Sinorhizobium fredii USDA 257: one gene and its partner. The protein of the gene in region 1 interacts with the protein of each later gene in a pairwise test. Links are inferred from orthologs where the notes say so. Each region holds a gene or a part of one and is shown on either strand. Other genes may lie near its edges.

The links.
Region 2: the proteins of USDA257_RS28450 (region 1) and def interact in binary tests that used the Escherichia coli proteins (3 or more experiments, as listed by UniProt). The link is inferred for Sinorhizobium fredii USDA 257 from one-to-one orthologs.

What each region holds. Positions count from the first base shown.
Region 1 is NC_018000.1:6,062,396-6,073,496, forward strand. Bases 3,057-5,878 are described here. They hold USDA257_RS28450 (aspartate-semialdehyde dehydrogenase), read left to right. Parts: upstream 3,057-3,861; coding sequence 3,862-4,896; downstream 4,897-5,878. Other genes in these bases: USDA257_RS28445 (MFS transporter), read right to left, coding at 3,057-3,350; USDA257_RS28455 (lytic murein transglycosylase), read left to right, coding at 5,076-5,878. Outside these bases: leuB (3-isopropylmalate dehydrogenase), read left to right, coding at 1-423; USDA257_RS28440 (phosphatase PAP2 family protein), read left to right, coding at 555-1,253; more of USDA257_RS28445, read right to left, coding at 1,458-3,056; more of USDA257_RS28455, read left to right, coding at 5,879-5,897; USDA257_RS28460 (carbonic anhydrase), read right to left, coding at 5,955-6,602; pyridoxal kinase PdxY, read right to left, coding at 6,739-7,617; USDA257_RS28470 (NAD-glutamate dehydrogenase), read left to right, coding at 7,901-11,101.
Region 2 is NC_018000.1:53,893-64,909, reverse strand. Bases 3,555-6,292 are described here. They hold def (peptide deformylase), read right to left. Parts: upstream 5,317-6,292; coding sequence 4,792-5,316; downstream 3,555-4,791. Other genes in these bases: USDA257_RS00275 (DNA recombination protein RmuC), read left to right, coding at 5,434-6,292; fmt (methionyl-tRNA formyltransferase), read right to left, coding at 3,672-4,607; truA (tRNA pseudouridine(38-40) synthase TruA), read right to left, coding at 3,555-3,672. In the rest of the region: USDA257_RS00305 (efflux RND transporter permease subunit), read left to right, coding at 1-972; dapE (succinyl-diaminopimelate desuccinylase), read left to right, coding at 1,132-2,328; USDA257_RS00295 (hypothetical protein), read left to right, coding at 2,312-2,908; more of truA, read right to left, coding at 2,929-3,554; more of USDA257_RS00275, read left to right, coding at 6,293-6,687; USDA257_RS00270 (ribokinase), read left to right, coding at 6,739-7,638; USDA257_RS00265 (methyl-accepting chemotaxis protein), read left to right, coding at 7,919-10,279; USDA257_RS00260 (nucleoside hydrolase), read right to left, coding at 10,332-11,017. UniProt on the Escherichia coli protein: Removes the formyl group from the N-terminal Met of newly synthesized proteins. Requires at least a dipeptide for an efficient rate of reaction. N-terminal L-methionine is a prerequisite for activity but the enzyme has broad specificity at other positions.

The DNA of each region.
Region 1 (11,101 bases):
CAGCTTGTGCGCCAGCCGAAGCAGTTCGACGTCATCGTCACCGACAACCTCTTCGGCGACATGCTTTCCGACGTCGCCGCGATGTTGACCGGCTCGCTCGGCATGCTGCCCTCGGCTTCGCTCGGCGCACCGGATGCCAAGACTGGCAAGCGCAAGGCACTCTATGAGCCGGTGCATGGCTCGGCGCCGGACATCGCCGGCCAGGGCATTGCCAACCCGATCGCCATGATCGCCTCCTTCGCGATGTGCCTGCGCTATTCCTTCAATCTGGTGAAGGAAGCCGACAATCTCGAGACGGCGATCGCCAATGTGCTCGACAAGGGCATCCGCACCGGCGACATCATGGCGGAGGGTTGCAGCAAGGTCGGCACAGTCGAAATGGGCGACGCCATTCTTGCCGAGTTCAAGGCGCTCTCGGCCTGATCGGCCGTCGACGTTCCTTTTCTACTGATTGAACAAACACCTCCGGATGACATCCGGAGGTGTTTTTCGTTGGATCTCTTGATTTTTTCGCGTTCGTTTTCAAATGCAGGAAAGCGACAGGAAAGGAAACCATGAACCAACAGCTTGCTTCCACCGGCTGGATTCTGCTGACGACGATGCTTCTCGTCCTGGCTTTCGTTCCCTTCGATCCGCACCTGTCGGAATTGGCGCGAAGCCTGCCGGACGAGATCGTCGACTTCAACCGGACGATTACCGATTTCGGCACCTTCGCCTGGATGGTCTATACGTCCGCCATCCTGCTCCTGATCGCCTTCATCGTCCGGCGCGCATCACGACGCGACACGGTCCGGCAACGAGCGCGAACCGCGCGCAATCTCTCGGCCTATTTCTTGCTGACCGTCGGCACGTCAAGCATGCTGGTGCACGGGCTGAAATTCGTGATCGGCCGCGCCCGCCCGGAACTTTTCACCGACTATGGCGCCTACAGCCTCACGCCTTTTACCGGCGACAGATTGTTCGAGAGCTTCCCCTCGGGCCATTCGACGGCGGCCGGCGCCTTCTTCGGCGCCTTCGCGATGCTGAAGCCTGAGCTCAGGCCGCTCTTCCTGATCTTGGCGCTGATGATCGGCGCCTCGCGCGTCGTCGTCGGCGCCCACTATCCGAGCGACGTGGCCGCCGGCCTGCTCCTCGGTCTCTGGGTCGCGATGATGTACGCCTTTCTCTTCGTCCGGCAGGACTGGCTCTTCCGTATCGATGCCGGCGGCTGGCCGGCGCCGAAAACCGCAAGTCCTCCGCCAGAACTCAAATAAAAGCCAGTGCGAAGGCCGCGCCCCAGAGCCAAAACAAAAAGCCGGCGCGGAGGCCGCGCCCCATAGCTCAAATAAAAAGCCGGCGCGGAGGCCGCGCCCCGGAGCTCAAATAAAAAGCCGGCGCGGAAGCCGCGCCGGAGTCAGGAGAGCTGTTTGAGCGGTTGCGGTTTTGCGCCCGCATCCCGCGTTTCGACTGGTGCCCGCTCAATCCATCTGATGGATGTCGCGGTCCTTGGTTTCGGGCAGGAACAGCAGACCGATCACCAGCGTCAGGCCGGCGAAGACGATCGGGTACCAGAGGCCGTAGTAGATATCGCCCTTTGCGGCGCTCATCGCGAAGGCTGTTGCCGGAAGCAGGCCGCCAAACCAGCCGTTGCCGATATGATAGGGCAGCGACATGCCGGTGTAGCGGATGCGGGTCGGGAAGAGCTCGACGAGCAGCGCGGCGATCGGGCCGTAGACCATCGTCACATAGATGACGAGGACGGTCAGAACCGCGATGATCACCGTCCAATTGACCCGGGCCGGGTCTGCCACCATCGTGAACGCGCCGCCCTTGTCGATCGAATAGACGGCCATTTCTGTGGCGCTGCCGACTTCTTCCTTGGTCAGGAGCTTGTCGGCAATGAGCTTGTCGGCCGGAACCATGGTCCTTTCCCCGCTGCGGATGGCGGTGGCGTCGAGGGCCAGCTCCGGGTTCCCGGTAACGAAAGCATCAACCTTGGATTCCGGAACCTTGGCAGCACCGCGAACCAGCGGATAGCCGGAGGCCTGGAGCGTCATGTTGACCTGCTTCTTGAAGGCAGCGTCCTGCGCCTTGGCCTGGTCGCCGGCAGCCGTGGCGTCATAGCCGCTGATCGTCGTTTCGCCGATCTTCACCGTTGCCGGGGTCCCCGCCGCAGCCGTGGTCACGACGTCGTAGGGAACGGAGTTTTTGGTCAGGAAGTCCGTAGCGATATCGCAGGAAGTCGTGAACTTCTGGACGCCAGTCGGGTTGAACTGGAAGTTGCAGTCGCCCGGAGCGGCGGTGACCGTCGCACGAATGCTCTGCTGCGCCTCGGCCAGCGCCGGGTTGCCCGCCCAGGTCATTGCCTTGAACAGCGGGAAATAAGTCAGCATCGCCAGAAGCAGACCAGCCATGATGATCGGCTTGCGGCCGATCTTGTCGGAGAGCCAGCCGAAGAAGACAAAGAACCCGGTGCCAAGCAAGAGCGAGGCAGCGACCATCAGGTTCGCCGACTGGGAGTCGACTTTAAGGATGTTCTGCAGAAAGAACAGCGCGTAGAACTGGCCGGAATACCAGACGACAGCCTGGCCGACGACGGCGCCGAAAAGGGCCAGGAGGGCAATCTTGGCATTCCGCCATTGGCCGAAGGCCTCCGTCAGCGGCGCCTTCGAACCCTTGCCCTCTTCCTTCATCTTCTTGAAAGCGGGCGATTCGTTCATCTTCAGCCGGATCCAGACGGATACGCCGAGAAGCACGCAGGAGAGCAGGAAGGGTATGCGCCAACCCCATGCGGCGAAGGCCTCCTTGCCGACCATGAACTGCACGAACAGGATCACCACCAGCGACAGGAACAGCCCGAGCGTCGCCGTCGTCTGGATCCACGAGGTGAAGTAGCCGCGGCGGCCGTGCGGAGCATGCTCCGCGACGTAGGTCGCGGCACCGCCGTATTCACCACCAAGCGCAAGGCCCTGCAGCAGGCGCAGCACGATCAGGATGATCGGTGCGGCAATGCCGATCGAGGCGGCGCCGGGCAGGACGCCGACGAGGAAGGTCGACAGACCCATGATCAGGATCGTCACGAGGAACGTATATTTGCGGCCGACGAGATCGCCGAGACGGCCGAAGACCAGCGCGCCGAAGGGGCGCACCAGGAAGCCGGCGGCGAAGGCAAGCAGCGCGAAGATGTTGCGCGTCGTCTCCGGATACTGGCTGAAGAACGTCGCTCCGATATAAAGGGCAAGCGACCCGTAAAGGTAGAAATCGTACCATTCGAAGACGGTACCGAGCGACGAGGCGAAGATGACCTTCTTTTCCTCGGCGGTCATGGGTCCGGCTTTTTTAACGCCGTCCGCTGTTGCGACATTTGCCATTTTGATGATCCTCCACTTCAAAAGGCATATTGGAGCGCCCATGGATCGTTCCGCTTCCTCCCCGAAGCTGCGAAACGTGGTGCGCCTGATTGAGAGGATGTCAGAAAAGCCTTGCCCGAGGCAGGGATGCTTTCGTTCTATGACTTTCGTCTAATGCGGCGATCGGGCGCGGCGTGGATTTGAGCGCCCGCATCCCGCCAAGCAATTCAAGGCGGACAACCGCCTCCGGCTTGACTCTTGTGGAAAAGCCGGTAAGAGCAGCGGCGAACGAGGAAACTTGAGATGCGACCGAACGGTTCGTCCATCGCTGCGCTGAACTTGCCGGTCTATACCGGAGAGGCTCGCCTTTTCTCGCTCAATCGTAAAACAACGGCCAAAACGACGACGAAAACCGTCTGACGTCTCTGGCCCTCCGCTCTCTCCCCGGTACGGCCGGGGACAGGAACCTCGCGGACAATCCGCGCGGCGCCGCCTCCACCAGATGAGGAGAGACAGAAAGAGAGCTTAGATCATGGGTTTCAAGATTGCAGTCGCAGGCGCCACCGGCAATGTCGGCCGGGAGATGCTGAACATCCTGTCCGAACGGGGATTTCCTGCGGATGAGGTTGTAGCGCTCGCCTCCTCGCGCTCCATCGGCACCGAGGTCTCCTACGGCGACAAGACGCTGAAAGTCTCCAACCTCGAAACCTATGATTTCTCCGACACCGACATTTGCCTGATGTCGGCCGGCGGCGCGGTTTCCTTGAAGTACTCGCCGAAGATCGGTCAGCAGGGCTGCGTCGTCATCGACAATTCCTCAGCCTGGCGCTACGACGCCGACGTGCCGCTGATCGTGCCGGAAGTGAACGCGGATGCGGTTTCCCAGTTCACCAGGAAGAACATCATCGCCAACCCGAATTGCTCGACCGCGCAGCTCGTCGTCGCGCTGAAGCCGCTGCACGACCACGCGAAGATCAAGCGCGTCGTCGTTTCCACGTATCAGTCGGTTTCCGGTGCCGGCAAGGATGGCATGGACGAGCTCTTTAACCAGACGCGCGCCGTGTTCGTCGCCGATCCGATCGAGAGCAAGAAGTTCACCAAGCGAATCGCCTTCAACGTCATTCCGCATATCGACGTCTTCATGGAAGACGGCTACACCAAGGAAGAGTGGAAGGTTCTCGCCGAAACCAAGAAGATGCTCGATCCGAAGATCAAGGTGACCTGCACGGCCGTCCGCGTGCCGGTGTTCATCGGCCATTCGGAATCGGTCAATATCGAGTTCGAGAACGAGATCACCGCCGACGAGGCGCGCGAGATCCTGCGCGAGGCGCCGGGTTGCCTGGTCGTCGACAAGCATGAGAACGGCGGCTATGTGACGCCTTACGAATGCGCCGGCGAAGACGCGACCTATATTTCGCGCATCCGCGAGGACGCGACCGTCGAAAACGGCCTCAACATATGGGTCGTTTCCGATAACCTGCGCAAGGGTGCGGCGCTGAACGCCATTCAGATCGCCGAACTGCTCGTCAATCGCGGCCTGATCAAGCCGCGCAAGCAGGCCGCCTGAGAGGCGACAATCAAGTGCAATCGGAACCCCGCTCGGCACCTTGACCTTGCGGGGTTTCGCATTGAGTTCGGCGCGACGGATTCACGTGAAACCATGACGCGTCACAAGAGCAACGCGGGGCCAGCAGTGCGAGCGGCTCTTTTCTAAGGCAACAGATTCGGGCAATGACGGGGTATTCCATGAAGATGGCAAAGCGCGCAGCGGCAGGGCTCGCAGCCCTCATGATAAGTGCAGTTCTTCCCGCAGCCGCCTCGGCGGCGCAATGCGGCAACGACGGCGGTGGCTTTTCGGCCTGGGTCGCGGAGTTCAAGCGCGAGGCGGCCGGCAACGGTATCAGCCCATCGGTGCTCGACTCGGCACTTGCCAACGTTTCCTATAGCCGGGCGACGATCCGCGCCGATCGTGGACAGAAGAGCTTCAAGCTCTCGTTCGACCAGTTCATGAAGAAGCGCGGCGGCCAGACGATCATATCGCGCGGCAGGAAGATGCGCGCCCAGAACGCCAGGCTTTTCGACAGCATCGAGCAGCGCTACGGCGTGCCGGCGGGTCCGCTGATCGCGATCTGGGGCATGGAGACCGGCTTCGGCTCGTTCATGGGCAAGGAGCACACACTCTCAGCCGTCTCGACGCTTGCCTATGATTGCCGCCGCTCCGCCTACTTCACCGACCAGCTCTATGCTGCGCTCCAGCTCGTCCAGCGCGGCGATCTGAACCCGGCCGCCCGCGGCGCTGCCCATGGCGAAATCGGCCAAACCCAGTTCCTGCCGATGAACGTCCTGAAATACGGTGTCGACGGCGACGGCAACGGGCATGTCGACATGGTCCGCTCACGCGCCGACGCGCTTGCCTCGACCGCGAACTTCCTGCGCGGCCACGGCTGGCAGCCGGGCGGCGGCTACCAGCCGGGCCAGGTGAACTACGCGGCGATCCAGGGCTGGAACGCCGCAAGCGTCTACCAGCAGGCGATCGCAATCATCGGCGCCGAGATCGACGGCGACTGATCAGGCACACTGATTGGAATAAAGGCTCGCTTCGAAAGGAGCGGGCCTTTCTGTATCCTACGTCCCAGGCCGGGTAAAATCGCCGGTCTTCGCGTCCATCACCCAAAGCTCGCCGGTCGAGATGTCGAACCAGGCGCCGTGCAGACGCAGCTTTCCCTTTGATTCGAGGATCTGCACGCAGGGAAATGTCCTGAGATTGGCGATCGAGTTGCGGATCGACACGCGCTCGAGCGCGCGCTGGCGTTCCGACTGAGTCATGAACTCATTGCTCTGGATCTGTTCGGCGGCCGGCTTCAGCAGGTTCATCCAGCGGCCGATGAAATCACCGGGGGAGAGCGGTTCCGCATCCGGGTCGAGCGCCGCCTTGATGCCGCCGCAGCGCCCGTGACCCATGACGACGATGTCGCTGACGCGCAACGACTGGACCGCGAATTCGAGTGCCGCGGATGTGGAATGATAGTGCCCATCCGGCTCGTAGGGCGGCATCATGTTGGCGACGTTGCGAACGACGAAGAGTTCTCCCGGACCGCTGTCGAAGATCGTTTCCGGTGCGGCGCGCGAATCGCAACAGGCGATAACCATTGACCTTGGCTTCTGGCCGCTCTCCGCAAGCGTCTTGTAGCGTTGCTGCTGTTCGCTGAAACGACCGCTCATGAAGTTGCGGTAGCCGGTCAGAAGATGTTCCGGAAAGCCCTGCATATCCATCGGTAACCCCGCGTCATCCAACGTCATTCACTGTCGCATGGCTCCCTGTGAACCATGGGCGTCGAAGTGTTACAGCGACCGTCGCGCACCTGGAAGGGCGAAGAGCGCTTATGAGCTATTTCTTTTATATCCGCCCCTATTTCTTCACCTGGCTCGGATGCATCAGCCGGCGCATCTGCACCATCGCCATCGGCGTCGCCAGGCTCGAAGCATCCTGCTCGAGCGTCAGTTCGTCGGCGCCGCGCTTGCGGCTGCGCGCGATGATCTCGAACACGCTGGCGGTCGCCATCTGCAACGCACGCTCCTCGGAAAGCCCCTGAAGAAGCCGCGCAAGAAAGACGGCCGCAAGGAGGTCTCCGGTGCCGTTCGGCGGATCGTCGATCAGCCGATGTTCGGCAAGCAGCGCATGCCGTCCGGAAAGATAGAGATTGCCGGTGCCGCCGCTCATCATCGGGATCGCCGACGTCACCAGCACCCGGGACGGCCCGAGACCGAGGGCTGCGTCGAGGATCGTCGCGTTGGTTTCAAGTGCGGCACCCGCGAGCCAGGCGAGCTCGAACCGGTTGGGCGTCGCCAGCGTCGCAAGCGGCAGCAGCCGATCGCGGATGGCGGCAGCGACTTCGATCGGCACGTAAAGGCCGTTCGCATCGCCGATCACCGGGTCGCAGGCGTAGAAAAGGTCCGGATTGCGTTCATTGAGCGCTGTCACCAGCCGGGCAACGCCTTCGGCCTGGGCGGGCGAGCCCAGGTAACCGGAGAGTACGGCGCGCACCTCGCCGGCCCACGGAGCATTGGCAAGATCGTCGATGATGGACTGGAAGTCCGCGTCGGGCATCACCACCCGGGTCGAGCGGCCATGGCCCGGATGCCAGGGCAGAATGACGGTCGGCAGCGCCCACACCCGATGCCCGAGCGTCTCCAGGGCGAACACGGCGGCGCGATTGCCGACCGTGCCGCGAACCACATGGCTGGATATGACAATGACGGCACCGGGCGCGGCGGGCATTTCGGACATCGGGCAAGACCATCCTTCGATTCGAAGTGTGATCGCCCGACTGTTGCGGCGCTGTCAACAGCCGGTCACTTAGGACGACTACGGAGACTTGCGGTGTTTTTGTCCGTTTTCGTCGTTTTTCGAGAAATTTTCGCGAAAACACCCCCGATTTAAATGGATTTAGGTCGATTCTACGCGAATTTCCCCAAAAACAGGCTCGATTTTGCCCAAATCCATCATAAAACAAGTCGCCATTGACCACGGTTCTGATAGGGTCGACTATCTTTTGGGGGGAGCGATTTTCATGGGCGTGAAGCATAATCCGAAACGGGATCGTCACATTGATGCGGCCCGTGCGGCTGTGACCAAGATCGGAACCGAGACTCTGCCGCCGGAGATCCTCTTCGGGGGAGCAAGCAACGACGACCTCGACCTCTATTCGCCGGACATGCTGGCGCTGACCGCCGCCCATGCCCGCCGGGAGCTGGCCCGCTGGGATGGCGGCAAGCCGCAGGTTTCGGTCGAGACGGTGCCGGGCGTAGCGCCGGGAGGAACCGAAGTCTCGATCATCGCCGTCACCGAACGCAACATGCCCTTTCTTTATGACTCGGTCATGGGGGAGGTGACGAGCACCCACCGCGACATTCACCTGGCGATCCATCCCATTCTGGTCGTGAAACCCGGCCAATCCACGAAACTGTTCGATCCGGACGAGGAAAGCGACCCGGCGCACCGCGTCAGCCATATCCAGATCCATCTGAGCAAGCTGACGCCGCTCGAGGAGCGGTCGCTGAGCAAGCGTATCACCGATGTGCTGGAGCAGGTCCACCAGGCCGTCCACGACTGGCCGGCGATGACCGCCTTGCTCGATCAGGCCATGCGCGAACTGGAGGATTACAACGCTTCGCGCAAGAAGAGCGACCGCGACGAGGCGCTCGCCTTTCTTCGCTGGCTAAGGGACAACAATTTCACCTTCCTCGGAATGCGCGAATACACCTATTCCGGCAAGGGCGAGAAGGCGAGCGTCGAGCGCGGCAAGGGCCGGGGCCTCGGCATCCTTTCCAATCCAGACGTCCGCGTTCTGCGTCAGGGCAAGGATGCGGTGTTGACGACGCCCGAGATCCTCGCCTTCCTGGAAGGTCCCGACTTTCTGATCGTCACCAAGGCCAATGTGAAGTCCGTCGTGCACCGCCGGGCCTACATGGATTATATCGGCGTCAAGCGCTTCGACGCCACCGGAAACGTCGTCGGGGAACTCCGTATCGTCGGCCTCTTCACCTCGACGGCCTACACCCGGCAGGCGGCGGAAATCCCGCTGTTGCGGCACAAGATCGAGAAGATCGTCGATCACTTCGGCTACGACCCGCAGAGCCACTCGGGCAAGATGCTGGCGAATACGCTCGAAGCCTATCCGCGCGACGATCTCTTCCAAATCGACGTCGGCGTGCTCGCCGCCTTCTGCGAGCAGATCAACGAGCTCGCCGACCGGCCGCGCGTTCGCGTGCTGCCGCGTATCGACCACTTCGACCGCTTCGTTTCAGTCATCGTCTTCGTGCCACGCGAGCAATATGATTCGGACGTTCGCGAAAAGATCGGCGATTACCTGAAGACCGTCTATGACGGCCGCGTCTCCGCCTACTATCCCGCCTTCCCGGAAAGCGGTTTGGCCCGCGTGCACTTCATCATCGGACGCCCGGGCGGCAAGACACCACGCGTCCCGCAGGCCAAGCTCGAGGAAGCGGTCCGCGCTATCGTCACCCGCTGGATCGACCGCTTCAACCTGCTTGCCCGCAAGGACGGCATAGAGCTTGCGGTCGGAGAGGCCTATCAGGCCGCCTTCACGCCGGCCGAGGCCTATGCCGACCTCTCCGCCATAGCCGCCTGTAGGGCGGACGATCCGATTCGCATCTCCTTCTATCATCGGGACCGGGAAAGCCCGGACGCGCTGGAACTGAAGATCTTCCACGCCGACACCCCGGTGTCGCTCTCCCGCCGCGTGCCGCTCCTCGAAAATCTCGGTTTCCGCGTCATCAGCGAGCAGACCCACGACATCGGTGTGCGCATCCATGGGCAGGAACTGCGTGAAGTAGTGCTGCACGACATGGAGCTTATTCACCGCGACGGCCACACGGTCCATCTCGCCAAGACCGGTGCTGCCCTGGAGGAAGCCTTCCTCGCCGCCTGGAACGGCACGATCGAGGACGACAACTTCAACCGGCTGGTCATGCTGGCGGGGCTCACCGCCCGCGAAGTAACTGTGCTGCGCGCCTATTCACGCTACCTGCGCCAGGCCGGGATTACCTATTCGCAGGGCTATATCGCCGATACGCTGAACAAATATCCGGCCATCGCCGCCGATATCGTCCGCCTGTTCTCGACGCGGCTCGATCCGAAGATTGACGCGAAGTCGCGCGCGAAGAAAACCAGCGCCCTGCTCGCGGCGATCGAGGAGGCGCTATCCGCCGTACCAAGCCTCGACGAGGACCGGATCCTGCGCCGCTACGTCAACGTCATCCAGTCGACGCTCCGGACCAACTATTTCCAGAAGGATGCGGAGGGCAGACCGCGTCCGGTGCTCGCCTTCAAACTCGATCCGAAGACGCTCGAAGGCCTGCCGGAACCGCGGCCGTTCCGCGAAATCTTCGTCTACGGCACCGAAGTCGAAGGCGTGCATCTGCGGTTCGGCAAGGTGGCGCGCGGCGGGCTTCGCTGGTCCGACCGGGCCCAGGATTATCGCACCGAGGTGCTCGGCCTCGTCAAGGCGCAGCAGGTCAAGAACGCGGTCATCGTGCCGGTCGGCGCCAAGGGTGGCTTCTATCCGAAGCAGCTTCCCCTAGGCGGCAACCGCGACGAGATCTTCAGGGCCGGCACCGAGGCCTACAAGACCTATATCCGTACGCTCCTGTCGGTGACGGACAACATCGTCGGCCAGGAAGTCGTACCGCCTCAAGACACGCTTCGCCTCGACGGCGACGACCCTTATTTCGTCGTGGCCGCCGACAAGGGTACCGCAACCTTCTCGGACACGGCGAACGGGCTGGCGCAGGAGGCCGGTTTCTGGCTCGACGACGCCTTCGCCTCCGGCGGCTCGGCCGGCTACGACCACAAGAAGATGGGCATCACGGCGCGCGGCGCCTGGGAGGCGGTCAAGCGGCATTTCCGCGAGATGGACATCGACATCCAGACGACGCCCTTCACCGTCGCCGGCGTCGGCGACATGTCGGGCGACGTCTTCGGCAACGGCATGCTGCTTTCGGAGAAGATCCGGCTGATCGCCGCCTTCGACCACCGCGACATTATCATCGACCCGAATCCGGATATCGATCTCTCCTTCGCCGAACGTAAGCGCATGTTCGCGCTGCCGCGCTCGAGCTGGCAGGACTATGACCGCAAGACGCTTTCGCCCGGTGCGATGATCATCTCGCGCGCGGAAAAGCTGGTGACGCTGACGCCCGAGGCGATGGCGGCGATCGGCATCGACAAGCCGAAGGCGACGCCGTTCGAG
Region 2 (11,017 bases), 6.0 Mb from region 1 along the record:
GACCGTACCAAGGCGCGCCAGCTCGGCGTCGCCGTCACCGACGTGTTCGAGACGCTGCAAATTTATCTGGGCTCGCTCTATGTCAACGACTTCAACGCCTTCGGCCGCACCTACAGCGTGCGCATCCAGGCCGATGCGAACTATCGCAGCCATGCCGACGATATCGGCAAGCTGAAGGTCCGTTCGCAATCGGGCGAAATGATCCCGCTGTCGGCCTTGTTGAAGGTCGAGCAGACGGTCGGCGCCGAGCGGGCGATCCGCTACAATGGCTTCCTCGCCGCCGACATCAATGGCGGGCCGGCACCGGGCTTCTCCTCCGGCCAGGCGCAGGCCGCCATCGAGCGGATCGCCGCCGAGACGCTGCCGCCCGGCATCTCTTTCGAGTGGACGGACCTCACCTACCAGCAGATCCTCGCGGGCAATTCGGGGATCCTGATCTTCCCGCTGGCGCTGCTGCTCGTCTATCTGGTCCTCGCGGCCCAGTATGAGAGCCTGCTGCTGCCGATCTCGATCATCCTGATCGTTCCGATGGGCATCATGGCGGCGCTCACAGGGGTTTGGCTGACCGGCGGCGACAACAACGTCTTCACGCAGATCGGACTGATCGTTCTCGTCGGTCTATCGGCGAAGAACGCGATCCTGATCGTCGAGTTCGCCCGCGAGCTCGAGCTCTCCGGCAAGAGCGCCGTCAGCGCCGCGATCGAGGCGAGCCGGCTGCGCCTCAGGCCGATCCTGATGACCTCGATGGCGTTCATCATGGGCGTGGTGCCGCTCGTCACCTCGACCGGCGCCGGTGCGGAAATGCGGTCGGCGATGGGGGTCGCGGTCTTTGCCGGGATGATCGGCGTCACTGCCTTCGGCATCTTCATGACGCCGGTCTTCTACGTGCTGATCCGCAAGCTTTCAGGCGAGCGTCCGCTGAAGCACGCAGGCGCCCATATCGAAGCTCCGCATCTCGCCCCGGGCGAATAGCGTTCTGCGGCATCGGCATCCAGCGGGCCGGACGATCGTCCGGCCCGCTCTCGTTTCAACGGCTCGCGCCTGTCTCATCGGGCGTGACAGTTGAGGACCGATCGGATAAACCAGCAATCTCAGTTCCTTGGCCCACCGGCTCCGCAGGCATTCCGCTCGATGTTCCCGACCGATCCGATTTCCAATCTCGCCGCTCTCATCCGTTGCCCCTCGGTCACTCCGGCCGAAGGCGGCGCGTTGACGGCTCTCGAAACGATGCTGGCGCCGCTCGGCTTCACGGTCGATCGGGTCGTCGCGAGGGCGGCGGGAACGCCGGATATCGAGAACCTCTATGCCAGGCTCGGCGCCGAGGGCCCGCATCTGATGTTCGCCGGCCATACGGACGTCGTGCCGGTCGGCGACGAAGCCGCCTGGACCCAACCGCCCTTTTCTGCCGCGATCGCCGGCGGCAAAATGTACGGGCGGGGCGCCGTCGACATGAAGGGCGGCATTGCCTGCTTCGTCGCGGCGGTCGCCCGCCATATCGAAAAGCATGGCCGTCCGAACGGCTCGATCTCCTTCCTCATCACCGGCGACGAGGAAGGCCCGGCGATCAACGGCACCGTGAAACTCCTCGAATGGGCTGCTGGAAAAGGCGAGCGCTGGGACGCCTGCCTCGTCGGCGAGCCGACCAATCCGGAGAGCCTCGGCGACATGATCAAGATCGGCCGGCGCGGTTCGCTTTCCGGCCGGATCACCGTCCGCGGCGTGCAGGGCCACGCGGCCTATCCGCACCTCGCCGACAATCCGGTGCGCGGCGTCCTGCAGCTCACACAAGCGCTGATGGATCCGCCCTTCGACAACGGTACCGAGAACTTCCAGCCGTCCAATCTGGAGGTGACGACGATCGACGTCGGCAATGCCGCCGTCAACGTCATCCCGGCCAAGGCGAGCGCCGCCTTCAACATCCGCTTCAACGACCGCTGGACAGCCGAGAGCCTGATGGCGGAGATCGTCGCCCGGCTCGATCGCGCCGCGCGCGATGGCGCGCTCCGGCCAGGGCGCGATCCGGTCAAATACGAGATCGTCTGGAACGAGCGGCCGAGCCACGTCTTCTTGACGCGCAGCAATGCGCTGATCGATTCGCTTTCCGGCGCGGTCGAGGCCGTGACCGGGCGGCGGCCGAAGCTCTCCACCACCGGCGGTACGTCGGACGCCCGCTTCATCAAGGACTATTGCCCGGTGGTCGAATTCGGCCTCGTCGGCCAGACGATGCACATGGTCGACGAGCGCGTCGCCACCGCCGATCTCGAAACCTTGACCGAGATCTACGAAACCTTCGTCGCCCGCTGGTTCGGCCATGCCGCTGATCGATGAGGTTCTTGCCTATATCAAGGGGCTCTGGCTGCTGGTCCAGGGCAACCGCGAAGGCTATCAATGGCTGGACATCAGCGAAGGCGGCCTGTGGCGCTCGTTCTCGGCGATCCTCTGGTCGCTGCCGGCCATGGCCGTGTCCTGGGCATCCTGGCGGCTCTACTATCTTTCGGCGATGCCGAGCGGCACGACAGTCGGCATCGCCTTTTTCCTAAAATTGCTCGTCGTCGATCTCGTCAGTTGGCTGCTGCCGATCGTGCTGGTCGCCGCCCTTTCGCGACCCCTCGGATTTAGCGCACTGGTCGTGCCTGTGGTCGTCACCACGAACTGGCTCTCGGTGCCGCTTTCCTATGCCATGGCAATCCCGGCTGCGATCCTCCTTCTCGCTCGAGGAGGCCATCAGCTCACGGCCCTTTTTTCGCTGATCGTCCTTATTGCCGGCGTCGTCCTGCTCTTCCGGCTGCTGCGCACGATAACCGGCAACCAGAACCTGCTCGCCTCGGCGCTGACGGCGCTTTACCTGCTGCCGTCGATGATGCTCGCACAATATCTTCAGCACTTCTTCGGGTTGATGCCCGGCTGAGTGAGATCAGCGCCGGACGGTCAGTAATCGACCTGCATGAAGTAAAGACCTTCCGGCGGGGCGACGGGTCCGCAAGCCTTGCGGTCGCGCGCTTCGAGTGCCGCCTTGAGGTCGTCGGGCGTCCACTTGCCCTCGCCGACAAGCTTCAGCGAGCCGGCGAAGGAGCGGATCTGGTTATGCAGGAAGCTCTGCGCCGTCGCCCGGATCTCGATCAGTTCGCCGCTGCGTGTCACGTCCAGCCGATCGATGGTGCGCAGCGGGCTGGTCGCCTGGCAATGGGCCGACCGAAACGTGGTGAAATCGTGATGGCCGACGAGGTGTTGCGCCGCCGTGTGCATCGCCTCGTGGTCGAGCGTCTTCGGCACCCACCAGGCGCGCCGCGCCTCGAGCGCCAGCGGCGAGCGGCGGGAGATGATGCGATAGAGATAATGCCTGCGGCGGGCCGAGAAGCGCGCGTCGAATTCCGGCGGCGCTTCCGCCGCGTCGAGGATCGAGACCCGCTCGGCGGCAAGCGCCAGGTGGGCGTTGAGCGCATTGCGCAGCGTATGGCTCGCCCATTCGCGCGTCAGGTCGAGATGCGCCACCTGGCCCATGGCGTGAACGCCGGAATCGGTTCGGCCGGCGCCGCGGATCGAGACGGTTTCGCCGGTCAAGGACAGGACCGCCTTCTCGATTGCCCCCTGGACGGAGGGGCCGTTCTCCTGCCGCTGCCAGCCGACATAGTCGGACCCGTCATATTCGACGGTCAGGCGATAGCGCGGCATCAGGCAATCCTCGTGCCGACGCCGATCGGCGTGCCGCGCAGGAACTCCGGCGTGGCAAGCGACTTGCCGCCCGCCCGCTGCAAGCGCGTCGGCCGAACTGCTCCCTCACCGCAGGCGATCGTCAAGGCATCGTCCAGAACCGTGCCGGGCGAGCCGGCCGCTGCCGCAGGCTCCGAGCCCAGCACCTTGATGCGCTCAATCCGTCCGGCGATCTCGAGTTCGAACCAGGTGCCCGGAAAAGGCGACAGACCGCGGATATGGTTGTGTACGTCGGCCGCCGATCTCGTGAAGTCGACGCGCGTCTCGTCCTTGGCGATCTTGGCGGCGTAGACGACGCCTTCCTCGGGCTGCGGCGTCAGCGTCAGTTCGTCCGCCTCGAGCTTCGCCATCGCTTCCTTCATCAGCGCCGCCCCGACATGCATCAGCTTGTCGTGCAGTTCGCCGGCCGTCATCGTCTCGCCGATCGGCACAGTCTTTGTGAGGGCGACGGGGCCGGTGTCGAGCCCCTTGTCCATCTTCATCACCATCATGCCGGTTTCGCGATCGCCGGCCATGATCGCCCGCTGGATCGGTGCCGCACCCCGCCAGCGTGGCAGGAGCGAAGCGTGACCGTTATAGCAGCCGTGGCGGGTGCCCGAGAGGATTTCCTCCGGCAAAAGCAGACCATAGGCGACGACGACCGCGACATCGGCGTCAAAATCGCGAAAGGTCTGCCGATCCGCCGCGTCCCTGAAGTTGACGGGCGTCAACACCGGAACGCCGAGAAGTTCGGCCGCCTGATGCACCGGCGACTTCTTGAGATCCAGGCCGCGCCGGCCGCCGGGGCGCGGCGGCTGCGTATAAACGGCGGCGATCTCGTGGCGGGCCTCGACGAGGGCGGAGAGCGTCGGCACCGAGAATTCCGGCGTGCCCATGAAGATGATGCGAAGCGGCAAGGCGGTGAACTCCGTCTCTCTACAGCGCCGCGCGCCTTATCAGGCGCGCAAAGGTCGCTGTAGCACTTTGAATTGCTGCATGTCTTTGTCCTTAAATCGAAGTCGATTTAAGGAGACATGCAGTAGTCGCCCGAAACAGGGCAGCGGCTCCGGTTCAAGCGTCGCTCGACGCAGTGTGCGACGATCAAATCGCCTTGGCGCCGCGTGTCTTGGCTGCCTTGGTGAACTTGCGGATCACCATGTCGCGCTTAAGCTTGGAGATATAGTCGATGAACAGAACGCCGTTCAGATGATCGATCTCGTGCTGCAGGCAGGTGGCGAGCAGACCGTCGGCCTCGACCGATTGCTCCTTGCCGTCGCGGTCGCGAAATTCGACGGTGATCGCCGCCGGCCGCTCGACCTCGGCATAGTAGTCCGGAATCGACAGGCAGCCTTCCTCGTAGACCGAGCGCTCCTCGGAGGACCGGACGATCTTCGGATTGATGAAAACCAAAGGCTTCTTCTCTTCGCCCTCTTTCGAGACGTCGAGGACGAGCAGGCGTCTCGGCACGCCGATCTGGATCGCCGCGAGACCGATGCCGGGGGCGTCATACATGGTCTCGAGCATATCGTCGGCAAGGCGGCGAATGTCGTCGTCGATCGTCTCTACCGGCGTGGATACCTGGCGCAGAACGGGATCGGGAAGAATGATGAGCGGCTTGATCGTCATGCTGCTCCCATAGCCGATCTTTCAGTGCGGGCGCAAGAAAATTGCCGAGCGACAGCATCCACAGTTTGTTCTTGGTTTGATCTGGTTTTTGGATGCGAATCTGTTTAGGCTGCGGCCATGGAGCCCAATGCCTTTGCCTTCGACCAGCCGTTGTTCCTCATCGGCACCTTTCCCGTAACGGCTGGCCACCTGGTCACCGTTGCCGCTCTCCTGTTCGTTTTGCTAGCGATTGCATCCGCTCGCAGGGCGCGCGCGCTTGACGCCGACGACCGGGACCGGCAGCTATCGGCGCTCCTGGCGGCGCAGACCGAGATGCAGGGACGCATCGCCGCGATGGCGGAGGTGTTCGGCACGCGGCAGACAGAACTCAATCAAACGCTCAGCCAGCGCATCGACGGTATGACGCACCGGATCGGCGCCTCGATCAGCGAGCAGACGAAGGCGACGCATGAGAACCTGCGGCGGCTGCAGGAGCGGCTGGCGGTCATCGACAGCGCCCAAAACAACATCCAGTCGCTCGCGAAAGACATGGCCGGGCTGCAGAGCATTCTTGCCAACAAGCAGACACGCGGCGCCGTCGGCCAGTCGCGCATGGAGGCGATCGTGGCCGACGGCCTGCCCATGGGCGCCTTCACCTTCCAGGCGACGCTCTCGAACGGCGCGCGGCCGGATTGCATCATCCGCATGCCGAACGACCAGCCGCCGCTCGTCATCGACGCGAAGTTCCCGCTCGAAGCCTGGAACGCCATGCGCGATGCGCCGAGTGCCGAGCGGCGCCAACAGGCGGCGCAGTCCTTCCGGCGCGACATGGAGGTGCACATTCGCGATGTCGCCAGCAAATACCTGCTCGCCGGCGAAACGCAGGACACGGCCTTCCTCTTCGTTCCGTCCGAATCGATCTTCGCCGAAATCCACGAGCATTTCGAAGCCATCGTGCAGAAGGCCCATCGCCAGCGTGTCGTCATCGTCTCGCCGTCGCTGCTGCTCCTCTCCATCCAGGTGATCCAGGCGATCCTCAAGGATGCCCGCATGCGCGAGCAGGCGCATCTGATCCAGGGCGAGGTGGTGCGGCTCATGGAGGATTTGTCGCGGCTCGACGAACGGGTCAGAAAGCTGCAGGGGCACTTCGCCATGACGCAGAAGGACGTCGAAGACATCTTGATCTCCTCGGACAAGCTGACGCGGCGCGGCGCCAAGATCGAGGCGCTCGAGCTGCAAGCGGTCACGCCGGTCGCGCAGGACGCCAAGGCGGCGGGAGACAAGGCGACGGGCGACAAGGCTGCGGGCGACAAGGCTGCGGGCGACAGGGGTGACCGGACGGTCGACAACCGCATCGGGCAATTGAAGCTGCGGGTGGTTGACGAGGACTGACAGGCTCGGGCACTCTCCGGCAAAATCAGCAACCCGACGGGATACCTTCACATGATCACTGTCTTTGGGTCCATCAACGTGGACCTGATCGCCACGACCGCACGCCTTCCGAAGCCCGGCGAAACCGTCGCCGGAACGGGCTTTTCCACCGCCGCCGGCGGCAAGGGCGCAAACCAGGCGCTGGCAGCCCGTCGCGCCGGTGCTTCTGTCCGCATGGCCGGCGCCGTCGGCTCGGACAGCTTCGCGGAAGGCGCGCTTGCCCTGCTCAAGGCTGCTGGCACCGACCTTGGCCTCACCAAGACCGTCGGCGCACCGACCGGGACCGCGCATATCCTGGTCGGCGGCGATGGCGAGAACGTCATCGTCGTCGTCGCCAGCGCCAATGCCACGGTGAGCGAGGGCGACGCGGTTTCCGCCGTCGAGCAGATGTCGGCCGGCGACACGCTGATGCTGCAGCTCGAAATTCCCGCTGCCTCGGTGGAAAAGGCGCTCGTAGAGGCAAAACGCCGCGGCATCCGCTCGATCATTAATATCGCGCCGCTGACGCCGGAGGCCGCCCGCCTCGGCCGCATGGCCGATATCGTGATCGCCAACGAGACCGAGTTTGAGCTGCTCGCGGGCAGAAGCGGGATCGCCGGCGCCGAACGGGAAGCGGCGATAAAAGGCCTCCACGATGAAACCGGACAAACCGTCATCGTCACGCTCGGCGCCGAAGGGGTTGCCGCCGCCCATCAGGGCGAAATCCATCGCGCCAGGGGGCTGGCCATTGAGCCGGTCGACACTGTCGGGGCCGGCGATACGTTCTGCGGCTATCTCGCGGCCAGCCTGGACGCGGGCCTCGCCTTCCCCGATGCGCTGCGCCGCGCCGCGGTTGCCGGGTCGCTCGCCTGCCTGAAAGCGGGAGCGCAGCCGTCCATACCGCTCGACTCCGAGGTCGCCGCGCGTCTTTGACCCGCGACCGCCAATTTCTGCCCGTTTCGCAATCTGGATAGGATTTGGCGCGGCAACGATGCTTGCCGCGCAGAATCCACTTTGGAGGGCCAGGAATTGGCCCGGATATTGGCCGTATTTTAATCTTTGATGATCTATCCAGATTGCGAGCGACCCACGCGCAGCGGGCCGCTTCGTTCGTGCCGGTCGGCATCACGCGCTCCATGAGGGAGCTTCACCCATATTTTGGAATGTCATGCCGCAGGCACAAACCTGCGGACCTCTCGTGCGTGAGGATTTCATGTTCAACTTCCATGCCAAATCGCTAGCCACCAAGCTGATCGCCGTCACGGGCGGGACAATCGGGCTCGTGCTGCTCGCGTCGAATTTCGTTCTCATCTCGCAGACCCAGGATCGTGTCGAGACGCTAGTCTTCGACGGCGCCAAGACGGAGGCTCGCGCGATTGCCGCCGATATCGCCGGCAGCGTCGGAGAGCTCGCCGCCGCTGCCCGGACGATGTCGGGTGTGCTCGGCCGCGGGCATGCCGGGAAATCGACCGACCGTGCCGGCGCCATCAACCTGTTGAAGGCAAATCTCGACCAGCACGACTTCGCCTTCGGCAGCTGGTTCGCCGAAGCGCCGAAAGCCTTTGACGGCAAGGACGTCGTCAATAGCATCGAACTCGGCGGCAATGCGGAAGGCGCGTTCACGCCTTATTGGTCGAAGGATCGTAACGGCAAGGCACAGCTCTCGACCTTCCGTGCGGACTATGCGGCCGAATGGTACAGCCTTGCCGCCAAGAGCGGCAAAGGCGCCATCACCCAGCCTTACATGGCTGAAGGCACCGACGTTCCGACGACGATGACATCGCTGGCCTATCCGGTGATGTCCGACGGCAAGATGATCGGCGTTTCCGGCGTCGACATCTCGCTCGCCTCGCTTGCCGACCGGCTCGCAACGCTCAAGCCGTTCGGTTCGGGTCGCGTCTACCTGCTATCGCAGGATGGCAAGTGGCTCGCCGCGCCGATTCCCGATCTCCTGATGAAGGACTATGAAGGCGAGGGTGAAGACGTCATAAAGAACGCGCTGTCGTCCAAAGCGTCAGGCATGATCAGGAACCTGACCTATGACGGAAACGCGCCCTTCGACCGCGTCGTCTATCCCTTCAAACTGCCAGATGTGAATGCCAACTGGGTTATCCTTGTCGACGTGCCGCGCACCGCCATCAATGCGCCAGTCAACGATCAGACCTATATGATGATCATCGGCGGTATCGTCGTCCTCGCAGCCGTGCTCGCCGGCCTCTATCTCGCCGTCCGCCGCTATGTCCAGAAGCCGCTCGCCGGGCTCGTCCGCGACGTCGAAACGCTCAGCAATGGCGACTATGCAAAGCCGATCTCCGGCCAGGACCGCTCCGACGAGACCGGCTCGGTCGCCAAGGCGCTCGAAGGCTTCCGTCACCAGCTTGCCGACGCAAAGCGCCTCGAAGGTGAAGCCCGTCGCGAGCGCGAACAGGCCGAACTGGAGCGCAGCCGCTCGGAAACCGAGCGGGCCGAGACCGGCGCGCTGCAACGCGATATCGTCGCGCGCCTCGGCAAGGGCCTCTCGCATCTCGCTTCCGGCGACCTGGCCTACCGGATCGCCGACGATTTCCCGGGCGAGTACGCCCAGCTGAAGCGCGACTTCAATGCGACGATCGAGAGCCTCGAAGAGACGATCCGCACCGTCAATCATTCGGTCGTCAACATCGGCAGCGGCACCGGCGAGATTTCAAGCGCCGCCAACGACCTCTCGCACCGGACCGAGCAGCAGGCCGCAAGCCTCGAGGAAACCGCCGCCGCCCTCGACCAGCTGACGTCGCAAGTCGATGCCAGCGCCGAAAACGCCAAGATCGCGGCAAAGTCGGTCGAGCTCGCGAGCAGCGATGCCGAGCAGTCCGGTGCGGTCGTCCAGAAGGCGATCGCCGCGATGCAGGGCATCGAGCAGTCCTCGCACGAGGTCAGTCGCATCATCGGCGTCATCGACGAGATCGCCTTCCAGACGAACCTGCTCGCCCTCAATGCGGGTGTCGAGGCCGCTCGCGCCGGCGAGGCCGGCAAGGGTTTCGCGGTCGTCGCGCAGGAGGTCCGCGAGCTTGCCCAACGCTCTGCCAATGCCGCCAAGGAGATCAAGACCTTGATCAACACCTCGGCGGGACAGGTGCGCGAGGGCGTCGATCTCGTCGGCAAGACGGGCGGCGCGCTCAGGAAGATCGCCGATCAGGTGGTGCAGATCAACGGCCTTATCCGCCAGATCTCCAGCTCCGCCTCGGAGCAGGCCGTCGGCCTCAAGGAGATCAACTCGGCCGTCAACCAGATGGATCAGGTGACGCAGCAGAATGCGGCGATGGTCGAAGAGACGACGGCCGCCGGCATGACGCTGAACGAAGAGGCCCGGTCGCTGACCGAACTGGTCTCGCGGTTCCGCGTGGCCCAGCGGGAGCAGACACAGTCTTCCGCCGACATGCTGCGCGGCACCGCCGCCAAGATGCGAACCGCAGAGGCCCCCCGCCCGGCAGCGGAAACGCCGGCGGCACGCGGCTATTCGAGCTCGACGCAGCGGGTTCTCGTCCAGACCTCCGGCGCAAACGCCCTCGCCCAAGGCAGTTGGGAAGAGTTCTGATCGAACCAAACAAGATGAAAACGGCGCCCAAGCGGGGGCGCCGTTTTCATTTTCAGAGGCGCGCCAGGCGGTCGGTCAGGAGGTCGAAGAAGCCCTCGTCGTCGATGTGGCGCATCACCTTGGCATTGTGCTTGCGGCCGGTGACCTGCCACCAGTCGACCACCGTCATGCCGGTGGTCAGTGCCGAGGCCGTCTCGATTTCGACATTGCAGTCGCGGCCGGTGAAGAGCTCCGGCCGCAACAGATAGGCGATCACCGTCGGGTCGTGTAGGGGGCCGCCGTCGGTGCCGTATTTCTCGATGTCGAAGCGTTCGAAGAACTCCAGCATTTCAGCCAGTGCGACCGCTGCCGGGCTGCCGATGGCGCGTATCTTTTCGACCCGGACCTTGTGGGTGAGGACCCGGTGCGTCACGTCGAGCGGCATCATCACGATCGGGATGCCGGAACGGAAGACGATTTCGGCCGCTTCCGGATCGACATAGACGTTGAATTCAGCCGCCGGCGTGATGTTGCCGCCTTCGAAGAAGCCGCCGCCCATCATCACGAGTTCCCGCACCCGGGGCGCGATCTCCGGCGCCTTGGTGAGCGCCAGGGCGATATTGGTAAGCGGGCCCAGCGTGCAGAGCGTCACCGCGCCCGGCGCTTCGGCAAGCAGCGTCTCGATGATGAAATCGACGGCGTGCTGCTCTTGAAGCGGCATCGCCGGCTCGCTGAGTTCGGGACCGTCGAGCCCGGTCT